3 regions of the Thauera sp. DNT-1 genome follow, and region 3 is predicted to be linked to each of the others. Evidence: riboswitches for the same ligand, from Rfam matches in the RefSeq annotation. Region 3 holds a riboswitch; each other region holds the start of a gene.

Evidence for each region. Region 3 has a riboswitch for cobalamin ahead of bluB (5,6-dimethylbenzimidazole synthase). Riboswitches for the same ligand answer to the same signal wherever they lie in the genome.
Region 1: linked by a shared signal. The riboswitch ahead of ACZ5PP_RS10410 (energy-coupling factor ABC transporter permease) and the one ahead of bluB (5,6-dimethylbenzimidazole synthase) in region 3 are both predicted to bind cobalamin.
Region 2: linked by a shared signal. The riboswitch ahead of btuB (TonB-dependent vitamin B12 receptor) and the one ahead of bluB (5,6-dimethylbenzimidazole synthase) in region 3 are both predicted to bind cobalamin.

The regions. Positions count from the first base shown of each region.
Region 1 covers NZ_AP043752.1:2,248,972-2,253,270, forward strand. The annotation lists gene ACZ5PP_RS10405 (DEAD/DEAH box helicase) at 1-1,060, shown strand, start outside; cobalamin riboswitch at 1,235-1,459, shown strand; gene ACZ5PP_RS10410 (energy-coupling factor ABC transporter permease) at 1,730-2,368, shown strand; gene cobM (precorrin-4 C(11)-methyltransferase) at 2,368-3,195, shown strand; gene ACZ5PP_RS10420 (sirohydrochlorin chelatase) at 3,192-4,106, shown strand; gene ACZ5PP_RS10425 (precorrin-8X methylmutase) at 4,120-4,299, shown strand, end outside.
Region 2 covers NZ_AP043752.1:2,270,066-2,274,364, reverse strand. The annotation lists gene cobT (nicotinate-nucleotide--dimethylbenzimidazole phosphoribosyltransferase) at 1-463, opposite strand, end outside; gene ACZ5PP_RS10525 (Uma2 family endonuclease) at 460-1,062, opposite strand; gene cobU (bifunctional adenosylcobinamide kinase/adenosylcobinamide-phosphate guanylyltransferase) at 1,125-1,673, opposite strand; cobalamin riboswitch at 1,766-2,001, shown strand; gene btuB (TonB-dependent vitamin B12 receptor) at 2,133-3,974, shown strand; gene ACZ5PP_RS10510 (FecCD family ABC transporter permease) at 4,044-4,299, shown strand, end outside.
Region 3 covers NZ_AP043752.1:3,878,426-3,882,724, forward strand. The annotation lists gene ACZ5PP_RS17910 (VOC family protein) at 681-1,157, opposite strand; cobalamin riboswitch at 1,558-1,750, shown strand; gene bluB (5,6-dimethylbenzimidazole synthase) at 1,800-2,609, shown strand; gene ACZ5PP_RS17920 (nitrate- and nitrite sensing domain-containing protein) at 3,207-4,299, shown strand, end outside.

The DNA of each region.
Region 1 (4,299 bases), 1.6 Mb from region 3:
CCGCAAGGTGCTCGCGCTACTGCCGAAGAAGCGCCAGAACCTGCTGTTCTCGGCCACCTTCTCGGACGAGATCCGCGAGCTCGCCCACGGCCTGCTGCACAACCCGGCAGAAGTGGAAGTCGCCCCGCGCAACACCACCGCGGAGCGCGTCGACCAGGCGGTGTACCTGATCGGCCAGAAGCAGAAGCGCGAACTGCTCGCCCACCTGATCAAGGAAAAGCAGTGGTTCCAGGCGCTGGTGTTCACCCGCACCAAGCACGGCGCCAACAAGCTCGCCGAGTACCTCACCAAGCACGACATCGGCGCCGCCGCGATCCACGGCAACAAGAGCCAGGCCGCGCGTACGCGCGCGCTGGCCCAGTTCAAGGACGGCTCCCTGCCGGTGCTGGTGGCCACCGACATCGCCGCGCGTGGCCTGGACATCGACCAGCTGCCCCAGGTGGTGAACTTCGAGCTGCCCAACGTCGCCGAGGACTACGTGCACCGCATCGGCCGCACCGGCCGCGCCGGCGCCGCCGGCAATGCGATCTCGCTGGTCGACAACGAAGAAATCAAGCTGTTGACCGCGATCGAGCGCGTCATCAAGCGCCGCATCGAGCGCGCCGTGGCCGAGGACTTCGTGCCCAGCGCCGGCGGCGAGGCCGCACACGACGCCGACCACCAGCGCGAACCGCTGCAGCGCCGCGGCGGCCGCAACGGCCAGGGCCGCAGCCCCGCCGCCGCGCCCGCGCGCAGCGAGCGCGCAGGCGGCGGACGTGCTCCGGCCCAGCCCGGCGGACGTGCCCCCGCGCGCACCCGCGGCGAGGCCGACGGCAATCGCGCGGCGCGCACGGGCGAGGCGCGCGAGCCCAACGGCAACCGCAGCTCGGCTCCGCGCCCGGACGTCGATGGCAACCGCGCCGTGCCGGCCCGCCGTGTCGAGGTGGACGGCAACCGCGCACCGTCCGCCAACCGCCGCCCGGAGGGTAACGCGCCCCGCCCCGCCGGCGCGAACCCGCAGCGCCGCCCGCAGCCCCGCGCCGCCCTGTTCGCCGCCAAGCCGGGCGGCGACAAGCGCTGAGCAGGACGACCGGAAACGGCGAGGCCGTCGGCGCGGGTCCGAGATTCGCATAACCCGCGCCGACGGCCGCATCGCGACTGGTGTCGCTCCCACGAAAACCGGCATCGCGACCGCGGCGCTCCCGTCCCCACCGCTGCACATCGCTTGCCTTCCTGCCCCAGCTTCGCCTATCCTTCGCTCCGCATTCGATCCGGGTGCCCTGTCATAACTTCATATGACAGGGTGAAACGGGAAGTCCGGTGACGTCGTCCGCCTTGCGCGCGCACGACCATTCCGGCGCAGCCCCCGCTGCTGTGAGCCTGACGAATCCGCCAACACGCCACTGAGCCTTGCGCTCGGGAAGGCCGGCGGAGGAGGAAGACGGCAAGCCAGAAGACCGGCCCGATCGAGTACGGAACCCGCACCCGCCTGCAAGTGGCGTCGTGCGCGGTTCCAGGTTGATGTGAGCCCCGGGGTGTGGGTTCGATCCGACTGGTTTTCCGCCGGCTGCCCGTGTGCGCCGGAAGCTCCAGCCGACTCGTCGTGCAAGCGGTCTCCAGGCAATGCCGTGCCCGGCGTGCGCTCGCGGTTTCACCGCGTGCGTACGCCCACCGGCAGCGCCGCGCCCGCATGCCGCCCCCCCGCCCGCGTGGTTCGCATCGTCGTTCCATGCACTCGTGGGGAGTCATCATGCACATCGAACCCGGCATCCTTTCCGGCGCCAAGATCGCCGCCGCCAACCTCGCCGCCACCGCGCTCGTCGCCGCCCAGGCGCCGCAACTTCTCAGGAAGCCGCAGCGCTTGCTGCGCACCCTGCTCGCAGCCCTGTTCTTCTCCGTCTTCATGCAGAGCTTCCATACGCCCGCCGGCGCATCGGAGCTGCACTTCATCGGCGCCATGCCGATCTACCTGACGCTCGGCTTCGTGCCCACCCTGCTCGGCTTCGGCCTCGGCCTGCTGCTTCAGGGCGGGGTCTTCGAGCCCGCCGACCTGCTGCATCTCGGGGTCAACTTCCTCTCGCTGGCCGTACCGCTGGTGGCGCTGCATGCCACGCTCGGCCGCAGGCTCGCCAGCGGCGCCGCGACGCGGGTGGGATCGGTGCTGAAGCTCGACGCCGCCTACTACGCCGGCGTCGCCGTCATGGTCGGCTTCTGGCTGGCCATGGGCGAGGTCGCCACGCCCTTCGCGGCATGGGCCGCCTTCGCCAGCGCCTACCTCCCGGTGGCGCTGATCGAGCCGGTGCTGACGGTCGCACTCGTCCGCCTGCTGCAGTCGCAGGCGCATCGTCCCCTCGTGCGGCTCTGCTTCGCCGTGCCGGCGCGCGGCTGATGACCGCGCTGCCGGGTACGGTCTGGTTCGTCGGCGCGGGCCCCGGCGACCCCGACCTGATCACCGTGAAAGGCCGCCGCCTGCTCGAGCGGGCGGGCGCGATCCTGTTCGCCGGCTCGCTGGTCGACCGCAGCGCGACGCAGTTCGCGCCCGCCCACTGCGAGATCCGCGACTCCAGGGACATGACGCTCGAGGGCATGAGCGCCTGGCTGCTGGACGCCTGCGCCCGCCATCCCGTCGTGGTGCGCCTGCAGACCGGCGACCCCGGCCTGTACGGTGCCCTGGTCGAGATGACGCGCCCGCTCGACGCCGCCGGCATTCCTTGGCGGGTGGTGCCGGGCGTGTCCTCGGCGATGGCCGCGGCCGCCGCCGCGGGCGAGACCCTGACCCTGCCGGAGGTGACGCAGACGGTGATCCTCACCCGTGTCGCCGGGCGCACGCCGATGCCGCCGGGCGAGGCGCTCGAGGCGCTCGCCGCGCACCGCACGACGCTGTGCATCTTCCTGTCGATCACGCTGCTGCACGAGGTGCAGCGTGCGCTGCGCGCCGCCGGCTGGCCGGAGGACGCCCCCATCGTGGTGGTGCACAAGGCGAGCTGGGCGGGCGCGGAGAAGATCGTGCGCGGCACGCTGGCCGACATCAAGCGCCGTTGCCAGGACGAGAAGATCGCCAGCCAGGCCATGATTCTCGCCAGTCCGGCGCTCGGCGCCCGCCTGTGGCCCGACCTCGCACGCTCGAAACTCTACGACCCGGGCTTCGGCCACCGCTTCCGCAAGGCGTCGATGCCGGCCGCCGCGGCCGGCATCGCCACCGGAGAAACCGCATGAACAAGACCGCCATCCTTCTCGTCGGCCACGGCTCGCGCAACCGCGAGGGCAACAAGGAGATCCTCCACTTCGCCGCACAATGGCGCGAACGCCACCCCGGCTGGCGCATCGAGACCTGCTTCATCGAGCACGCCGACGTGCTGCTCGACGAGGGCCTCGACCGCGCCGCGCACGCGGCGCGCCGTGTCGTCACGATTCCCTTCATCCTCAACGCCGCGGGCCACGTCAAGATGGAGCTTCCGGCTGCGATCGAGCGCGCCCGCGCCCGCCACCCCGGCGTCGCCTTCGCCTGCGCCCGCCACCTCGGCATGGGGCGCGAGCTCTTCGCCGTACTGCGCGGCCAGCTCGACCGCCTGCTGAGGCAGCTCGACATGCCCGACCCGCACACCACCGGCGTGGTGCTGCTCGGCCGCGGCTCCTCGGACGCCGGCGCCAACGGCGAGTTCGCCAAGATGGCGCGCTGGCTCTTCGAGGACGGCGACCACGAGCTGGTCGACCTCGCCTTCACCGGCGTGACCTGGCCGCGACTCGAAACCGTGGTGCAGCGCCAGGCCCGCCTGGGCATGACGCAGATCTGCATCGTGCCGGTGTACCTCTTCACCGGGGTGCTGATGGAGCGCATCCGGGCACAGGTCGAGCGCCTGCGGCGCCAGTACCCGCAGCTCGCCTTCGCGCTCGGCACCCACTTCGGCTTCGACGAGGGCATCTTCGCGCTGCTCGACCGCAGGGTCGACGACCACGAAGCACCCGAAGGCGGACTGCTGGAGTGCGACGGCTGCAGATACCGCCTCGCCGCCGAGGCCGTGCACCTGCACGAGCACAGCCCCACGCACGCCCGTCACGCCCCTGCGCACCACGAGCACGACCATGGCCATGCATACGCTCGCGCCCATGGCCACGCGCACGCCTGAAGCCGAACCCGCCATGCGCACCAACACCGTCACCGAACAGCTCACCGCCGCCGGGCGCGCGATCGAGCACGACTCCTTCGCCATCATCGACGCCGAGGTCGGCCGTCACGCCTACACCGCCGGGCAGTGGCCGGTGGTGCGCCGCATGATCCACGCCAACGCCGACTTCGAGTTCAACGGCCTCACCGAATTC
Region 2 (4,299 bases), 1.6 Mb from region 3:
CGAGACCGCGCCCGCGCTCGAGCGCGGCGTCGCGCTGCGCGGCGCTCATGGCCGGCTCTTCGATGTAGTTGGCTGTGCCGGGCGCGATCTTGGCGTCGATCAGCCCCGGGCGCTTGCCGAAGTCGTGGTTGACGCCGGCATCGACCACGGTGAGATCCAGCCCGAGCTGGCGGGTGAATACGTTGATCGCCGCGCCGCCGGCGAGGAAGTTCTCCACCATCTGCCAGGTCACGTCCTGCGGGTAGGCGGACACGCCGGCGCGCGCCGCGCCGTGGTCGCCGGCGAAGACGACGATGTGCGGCTGGCGCAGTTCGGGTTCCAGGGTCTGCTGCAGCAGCGCGATCTGGTGCGCGAGCCCCTCCAGGCGGCCGAGCGCGCCGCGCGGCTTGGTCTTGCGGTCGATCTTGTGCTGGATCGCGGCGGAGAGCAGCGGGTCGGGCGAGGCGATGGCGTAGGGCTTCATGCGGCAGGTGGCGGGGGTGGTGTGGAGGGAGGGGGGATGGGCGCCGGGTCGGAGGCGTCCGCGTCCGGCAGGTCGCGATAGAGGTCGGCGAGCGCGAGCTCGAAGTCGAAGGCGGGCAGGGCGAGGCGGGCCGTTTCTCCGCTCGCCTCGCTCAGCACCCAGCGCCCGTCCTCGCCGCGGGTGAAGCACTCGACGTGGGCACGGTCCTGCGACAGGAAGAGCACGGTCTTCAGCCCCGCAAAGCGGCGATAGGCGGCGAACTTGTCGCCGCGGTCATAGGCCTCGGTCGAGGGCGACAGCACCTCGGCGATGAGGATAGGGTCTTCCTTGACCTGGCGGCGGGCGCGGTCGGCGTCGGTGCAGGTGACGAAGACGTCGGGGTAGAAGAGGTCGTCCGACCCGGCCAGGCGCAGGCGGACGTCGGACATGAAGACGTTGCAGCGCGTGTGCTGCAGCCCGATCCGCAAAGCCATGTACATGTTTCCGGTCACGACGTTATGCACGTCCGACCCCCCCGCCCTCATGAAGGCCTCGCCGTTGAAGAACTCCCAGCGCTCGGGCTGCTCCGCCTCCCAGGCCAGGAAGTCTTCCCGCGTCATCTTGTGCTTCTGTGCAGGCGGCCCCACAGCCCTCTCCCGGAAAGTGTGCTTCGCCCCGAAGTTTAGCCTTCCTTCAGCACCAGCGGCAGGCCGGCGGCGACGAAGACAACCCGGCGGCATGCGCTCGCCACCATCTGGTTGAGCCGTCCGGCCTCGTCGCGGAACAGCCGTCCGAGCGGCGTCTCCGGCACCAGGCCGAGCCCCACCTCGTTGGCGACGAGGACGATGCGGCCGGGCAGCGTCGGCAGCACGGCGAGCAGCGCGTCGCGCTCGTGGCGGAAGCGCGGCAGGTCTTCGGCCGTGGCGCCTGCGGGAAGGGTGTGGGCGTCGGCGAGCAGGTTGGAGAGCCACAGCGTGAGGCAGTCGACGATCAGGCAGCGCTCGGCCGCGGCCTCGCGTCGCAATGTATCGGCGAGCGCCAGCGGCGCCTCGACCGTGCGCCAGCCCGCCGGCCGGTCGGCCTGGTGACGGCGGATACGCGCCGCCATCTCCTCGTCGAGCGCCTCGGCGGTGGCGATCACCGTGACCGCCAGCCCGGAGCCGGCGGCACGCCGTTCTGCCTCGCGGCTCTTGCCGGAGCGGGCGCCGCCGAGGATGAGTTCGCAGGTCATTGTCTTTGCTGGCCTTGCATGGAGGATTCGTCGTCGTTTTTTGCAGTGCACGATACCGGGCCGTACGGTATCATCCGCCCCCACTGCCCCGGAAGGGGCAACGCGTTATCGGTGCCCACGGGCGTTTCTCGCCCCGGGTTAAACGGGAAACAGGTGCGCGGCCCCTCGCAAACGAGGCCGCAATGCCTGTGCTGCCCCCGCAACGGTAAGTGCGCGCAAGGTGCGTCATGCAGCCACTGGGATGACATCCCGGGAAGGCGACCCACCCGTCCGGCCCCAGGCCGGCACAGCGCACGAGCCCGGAGACCGGCCGGAACGCGGATTGGCGGATGTGCCGCGGGGTGGCGGCGACGGGTGCGGTTTGTCTTGCTCTCTTCGTTTCTACCCGGGTCGCGGTGCGTCCATGTGAAGTTGCCATGGCGTGCGGGGACGCGCGGCATGGCGAAGGGAGTTCCAACAATGAAAATCCGTATTTCGGCCGTAGTTGCTGCGATCGCATCTGCTTTTCCCTGTGTAGCCATCGCACAGTCTTCGACTCCGCAGATGTCGGAGGTGGTGGTGACTGCGACGCGTACTGCCCGTACCGCAGACGAGACGCTGGCTGCGGTTACCGTCATTACGCGTGAGGACATCGAGCGCCAGCAAGCGCGTTCGGTCAGCGACCTGTTCCGTGGGCTGCCTGGCATCAGCGTGGGTAATAGCGGTGGGCGCGGTAAGGCGACCTCCGTCTTCATGCGTGGCACCGAGTCCGACCATGTGCTGGTTCTCATCGATGGCGTCAAGGTTGGTTCGGCGACGGCCGGCACTGCGGCGTTTCAGGACATGCCGGTCGATCTCATCGAGCGCGTGGAGATCGTGCGTGGGCCGCGCTCCAGCCTCTACGGTTCCGAGGCGATCGGGGGCGTCATCCAGATATTCACCCGTCGAGGCGGTGGGGCGGTGCAGCCATACTTCAGTGTGGGTGCGGGCTCTGATCGAACGTTCCGCTCTGCGGTTGGCGTCAGCGGTGGCGGTGAGCGCGCTTGGTATAGCGTCAACCTGAGCCGCGAGAGCACCGATGGATTCAATAGCTGCCGCGTCGAAGCGGCAGGCGTGGGCGGCTGCTTTACGGCCGAGCCGGATCGTGACGGCTATGACAACCTTTCCGGCAGCGCACGTGCTGGCTATCGCTTTGATAGCGGGGCGGAGTTCGACTTCAACTGGTTGCGCACCCATGCGGACAGCCAGTTCGACGGCGGCTTTCAGAACTACAGCGAATCCGTGCAGCAGACGCTTGGTGTGCGCTTTTCCATGTCACCGATGGACCATTGGCGCCTGACGCTGGCGGCGGGGCAGAGTCGTGATGATGCCGACAACTTCAAGGACGCGGCATTCGCTGGCCGTTTCGATACGGATCGTCGGACACTGTCGGCGCAGAACGACTTCGGAATCGGTGCTTCCGGCATGCTCAGCGTCGGCGTCGACCATCAGGACGATCGCGTCTCCAGCACGACGGCGTATCCGGTGACCCAGCGCGACAACCGTGGCGTGTTTGCTTTCTACCAGGGCAAGGCTGGGGCGCACGACTACGAGGTTGGCCTGCGTAGCGACGACAACGAGCAGTTCGGCACCCACAATACCGGCAACCTCGCCTGGGGCTATGCATTCTCCGATGGTCTGCGCGCGACCGCTGCGTATGGCACCGCGTTCAAGGCACCGTCGTTCAACGAGTTGTATTTCCCGTTCTACGGCAATCCGGCGCTCGAGCCTGAGACCGCGCGTAGCCTGGAGTTTGGCCTTGCAGGCGTGGCGGCATGGGGGCGCTGGTCCGCCAACGTGTTCCGCACCACTGTTGATGATCTCATTGCCTTCGATTCGTCGATCTTTGCAGCGAACAACGTTGACAAGGCCCGCATCCGTGGCCTCGAGGCGACCTTGGCCACGCGTCTCATGTCTTGGGACCTTTCTGGCAGTCTCACGCTGATTGACCCCGAGAACCGGTCCGAAGGACTGAACCGGGGGAATGTCTTGCCTCGCCGCGCAGAGCAGACGCTGCGTCTTGATGCCGATCGCGACCTTGGTGCCTGGCGTTTGGGTACCACGGTAGTGGCAGAGGGACGGCGATACGACGACCTGGCCAATCGCAACCGCCTGGCTGGTTACGCCACAGTCGATCTGCGTGCCGAGCACGCGTTGGGTCGGGACTGGCGAGTTCAGGGTACGCTGGTGAACATTTTCGATGCCGACTACGAGACAGCGCGCTTCTACGAGCAGCCGGGTCGAGGCGTCTTCGTCACGCTGACGTATCAGCCGCAGCGCTGATGCTGCATATGCCGGGCTCGCCCGGCGATCATCCCCACTCACGACTGATGCGCTGAACGCTTTTTCCCCATGCCCCGACGCAGGCTTGCTCCGCTGATTGCTCTGCTGCTGGCTGGCGCGCTGTGCGCAGTTGCGTTGGCGCTCAAGGCGGGCGACATCAGCGCGGGTTGGGGGCAGTTGTGGGCGGCTCTGCTGCCTGGTGGGGATCCGGCGCTGTCCGCTGTCATCCTCGAACTCCGCCTCCCCCGCGCCCTCGCCGCCTTCGCCTGCGGCGGCCTGCTCGCTACCGCGGGTGCGCTGATGCAGGTGCTGCTGCGCAACCCGC
Region 3 (4,299 bases):
CGTCTTCGTTGTTGAAAACAGGGCGATTGGTCACCGCTGGAACGTACAAAGCAATATCAGTGCCTGTTTTGCAAGTGCTTGATTTAAAGGGTTCTGTTGCTCTGGAGAGGACGTCGCGAGGGGGGCGGTGTAAAAAAATTCGACACTTCGGGGCAGGTGCTGCGCCGCCGCATCCACGGCGACGCGCAGCGACCGAGGCGCATCGCCTGCCGCGGCGCTGCAATCGCGACTTGCGTCGCTCCTACAGGAGATGCCGGGGTTGCGGTGCTTGCGGGCGTTCGGGGTGCGCTGTGGGAGCGACGCGAGTCGCGATCACGGCCGTCTCGCAGCCGCCGAGGTGCATCGCCTGCCGCGGCGCTGGATCGCGACTTGCGTCGCTCCTACGTGAAACGCCGGGGTTGCGGTGCTTGCGGGCGTTCGGGGTGCGCTGTGGGAGCGACGCGAGTCGCGATCACGGCCGTCCCGCAGCCATCGAGGCGCATTGCCTGCCGCGGCGCTGGATCGCGACTTGCGTCGCTCCTACGTGAAACGCCGGGGTGGCGGTGCTTGCGGGCGTTCGGGGTGCGCTGTGGGAGCGACGCGAGTCGCGATCACGGCCGTCCCGCAGCGACCGAGGCGCATCGCCTGCCGCGGCGCTGGATCGCGACTTGCGTCGCTCCTACATGAAATGCCGGGGGCGATCAGCTGGCGATGCGGGCGAAGGCTTCGACGACCTCGGGCGGGGCCTGGACAAGTTCGACGAGCACGCCCTCGCCGCCGATGGGGAATTCGTCGTTGCCCTTGGGGTGCAGGAAGGTGATGTCATAGCCCGCCGCGCCGCGACGGATGCCGCCGGGCGCGAAACGCACGCCGTTGGCGCCGAGCCATTCGACCGCCTTGGGCAGGTCGTCCACCCACAGGCCGACGTGGTTGAGCGGGGTGGTGTGCACCGCGGGCTTCTTCTCGGGATCGAGCGGCTGCATCAGGTCGACCTCGACCTTGAACGGCCCGGAACCCATCGCGCAGATGTCCTCGTCGACGTTCTCGCGCTCGGACACGAAGTTGCCGGTGACCTCCAGGCCGAGCATGTCGACCCACAGGGTCTTGAGCTTCTCCTTGCTCGGACCGCCGATGGCGATCTGCTGGATGCCGAGGATCTTGAACGGACGCTGGGACATGGTGCCTCCTGGGTGGGCGGTTGTGTCAAGAATTCATAATTATAGAGGAATCGAGCCGGCGCTGCGTCGGGAGGGCCAATGGCCGAGCGCCGGTTTCGTGGGAATCGCGACTTGCGTCGCTCCCACGTCCCACTCCGGGCGCCGGGCGCAAGGATGCGCGCGCCGGTTTCGTAGGAGCGACGCAAGTCGCGATCGGGCGGTGCATCTGCGAGGAGCGCTTATAGGTCGACGCGGGTGGGAATCGCGACTTGCGTCGCTCCCACGTCCCACTCCGGGCGCCGGGCGCAAGGATGCGCGCGCCGGTTTCGTAGGAGCGACGCAAGTCGCGATCGGGCGACCTCCCACCCCGCGCGGCGGTGTCCGCCTTGTTTTGCCCGCGGCCGCCTTTGCCGCTAAGCTTGCGCCCTCTCTGCTTCGAGGTGCCCGCGCGTGCGCGGGAGAATCGGGAAGGCGGTGCAATTCCGCCGCGCGCCCAGCGCCGTGTAGGGGATTGTCCGGGCGAGGTTCGCCCAGCCACTGGTCCACGAGGACCGGGAAGGCGCCCGGACGAGATGATCCGCAGCCGGAAGACCGGCCTCGAAGTGCATCCCGCAGTCGCCTGGTCGGTGGCTGCCCACTGCTCGACGACAAGGGGAATACTTCATGAGCAGCCCGACGCAGGCGCAGTGCGCGCCGGCGAGCGCCGACGCGTCCGCACCGATTCACGACCCGGCCGCCGCGCGCTTCCAGGCCAATCCGTTGTTCGACGCCGCCGAGCGCGCCGCCGTCTATCGCGCCATCCACACCCGGCGCGACGTGCGTGGCGAGTTCCTGCCCGACGCGATCCCCGACGAGGTGCTCGCGCGCGTGCTCACCGCCGCGCATCACGCGCCCTCGGTCGGCTTCATGCAGCCGTGGGATTTCGTCGTGGTGCGCTCGCGCGAGGTGCGCGCGAAGATCCACGCCGATTTCCTCGCCGCGCACGCCGAGGCCGAGCAGATGTTCGACGAGGGCAAGCGCGACACCTATCGCAACCTGAAGCTCGAGGGCATCCTCGAGTCGCCGGTCAATATCTGCATCACCTGCGACCGCAGCCGCCACGGCCCGGTCGTGATCGGGCGCACGCACATCGGCGCGATGGACGTGTACAGCGCGGTGTGCGCGGTGCAGAACCTGTGGCTGGCGGCGCGCGCCGAGAACCTGGGCGTGGGCTGGGTGAGCATCCTGCACCAGCAGGCGCTGCGCGAGGCGCTCGGCATCCCGCGCGAGATCGTGCCGATCGCCTATCTGTGCGTCGGCTATGTGCGCGACTTCCACGCGCAGCCGGAGCTCGAGGCCGCAGGCTGGTTGAAGCGCGTCCCGTTGCCCGAGCTGCTGCATTTCGACGGCTGGCAGCGCGGGCCCGATGGGGTGGGCGAGGGCTTGATCGAGGCCATCGGCCAGCTCCGCCCGAGCCCTCGAAGCGCCGCGTAGCCCCTTGCGGGCGCGACGCGAGTCACGATCGCACGATTCCGCGTGCGGCAGCGGGCGGTGGGGGCGGCGGGGCCGTGATCGCGACTTGCGTCGCTCCTACGGCAGCGCCAGGCGGCGGCGCTGGAAGGGAGCGCTGGTTCTGGTGGGAGCGACGCGAGTCGCGATCGCACGATTCCGCCTGCGGCAGCGGGCGGCGGGGGCGGCAGGGCCGTGATCGCGACTTGCGTCGCTCCTACAGCAGCGCCAGGCGGTGGCGCTGGAAGGGAGCGGTGGTTCTGGTGGGAGCGACGCAAGTCGCGATCGCACGATTCCGCCTGCGACAGCGGGTGGCGGGGGCGGCGGGGCCGTGATCGCGACTTGCGTCGCTCCTACAGCAGCGCCAGGCGTCGGCGCTGGAAGGGCGCGCTGGTTTTGGTGGGAGCGACGCAAGTCGCGATCGCACGATTCCGCGTGCGGCAGCGGGCGGCGGGGGCGGCAGGGCCGTGATCGCGACTTGCGTCGCTCCTACAGCAGCGCCCAGGCGTCGGGCTTGCACGGGTCTTGCTTGGGGGGATGTGCGGCCGCCGGTCGCAGACCCTCTTCTTGCCGGAGCCCTGCATGGAATCGATCCTCGCCTTTTTGGTCGCTGCGCGCCGTTGTGAGCTGCGCGAGCTCGAGCAACTGGCGCGCAGCTGCGAGCTGGTGCGGGCGGTGAGCGAGCTGGTGCATCGCCTGCAGGCCGAGCGCGGGTGCTCGAATCTTCACCTCGCCGCGGGTGGCAGGCACTTCGATGGCGATCGCGCGGCGTGCGTGGCGGCCAGCATCGAGGCCGATGCCGCGCTGCGGACCTGGCTGGAGCAGGCCGACGTCCTCGACGCGAGGGGCGGCGCGGCGCCGACGGGCGGCTCCCGCCTGCTCACCCGGATCGCGCTCGCGCTGCACGCCCTCGACGGGCTGCCCGCGCTGCGCGCGACGATCGCCGCCGGCCGCTGCACGCCGCACGAGGCCACGCAGCGATTCACGCAGGCGATCGCCGCGCTGCTGGCGCTGGTCTTCGAGGCGGCCGACATCGCGACCGATCCAGCCATCTCGCGCCTGCTGGTGGCGCTGTTCAACCTGATGCAGGGCAAGGAGTTCGCCGGCCAGGAGCGTGCGGCCGGTGCGGCCGCCTTCGCCGCTGGGAGGGCGAACGCTGCGGCCAACGCGCGCCATCCCGCCGAGCCCGACCTGCTGCATCTGATCGAGACGCAGGAGGCGTGCTTCGCGCGCTTCGCTGCCTTCTGCCCGCCCGAGGTGCGCAGCGCCTGGGATGCGGCGTGCCAGGCGATGCCGCTCGCCGAACTTGAACGCCTGCGCCGCAAGTTGCTCGCCGCGGGGAAGGGCGGGGTGCTGCCGTCGGCGCTCGCGGAGCCCTGGTTCGCATGCTGTTCGGCCCGGCTCGACCACCTGCGCGTGATCGAGGACCTGCTTGCCGGGGGATTGCGTGCGGCCTGTGCGGCGCGGATCGCCGCGCTGCAGCGCGATCCCGACTATCCCGAGGTGCTGATGTGCGCGCTGGCAGGGGGGGCGGACGCCGCCCCGGTGTTTCTCGCCGGCGGGGCGGACGAGCTGGCCGGAGTGCCTGGCGAGGGGGACGAGCCTGGGACGGGGCAGACGGCGATCGCCCCCGGCGCGGAGCGTCCGGCGGCGGTGCCCGGGCGCCTCGAGTTGG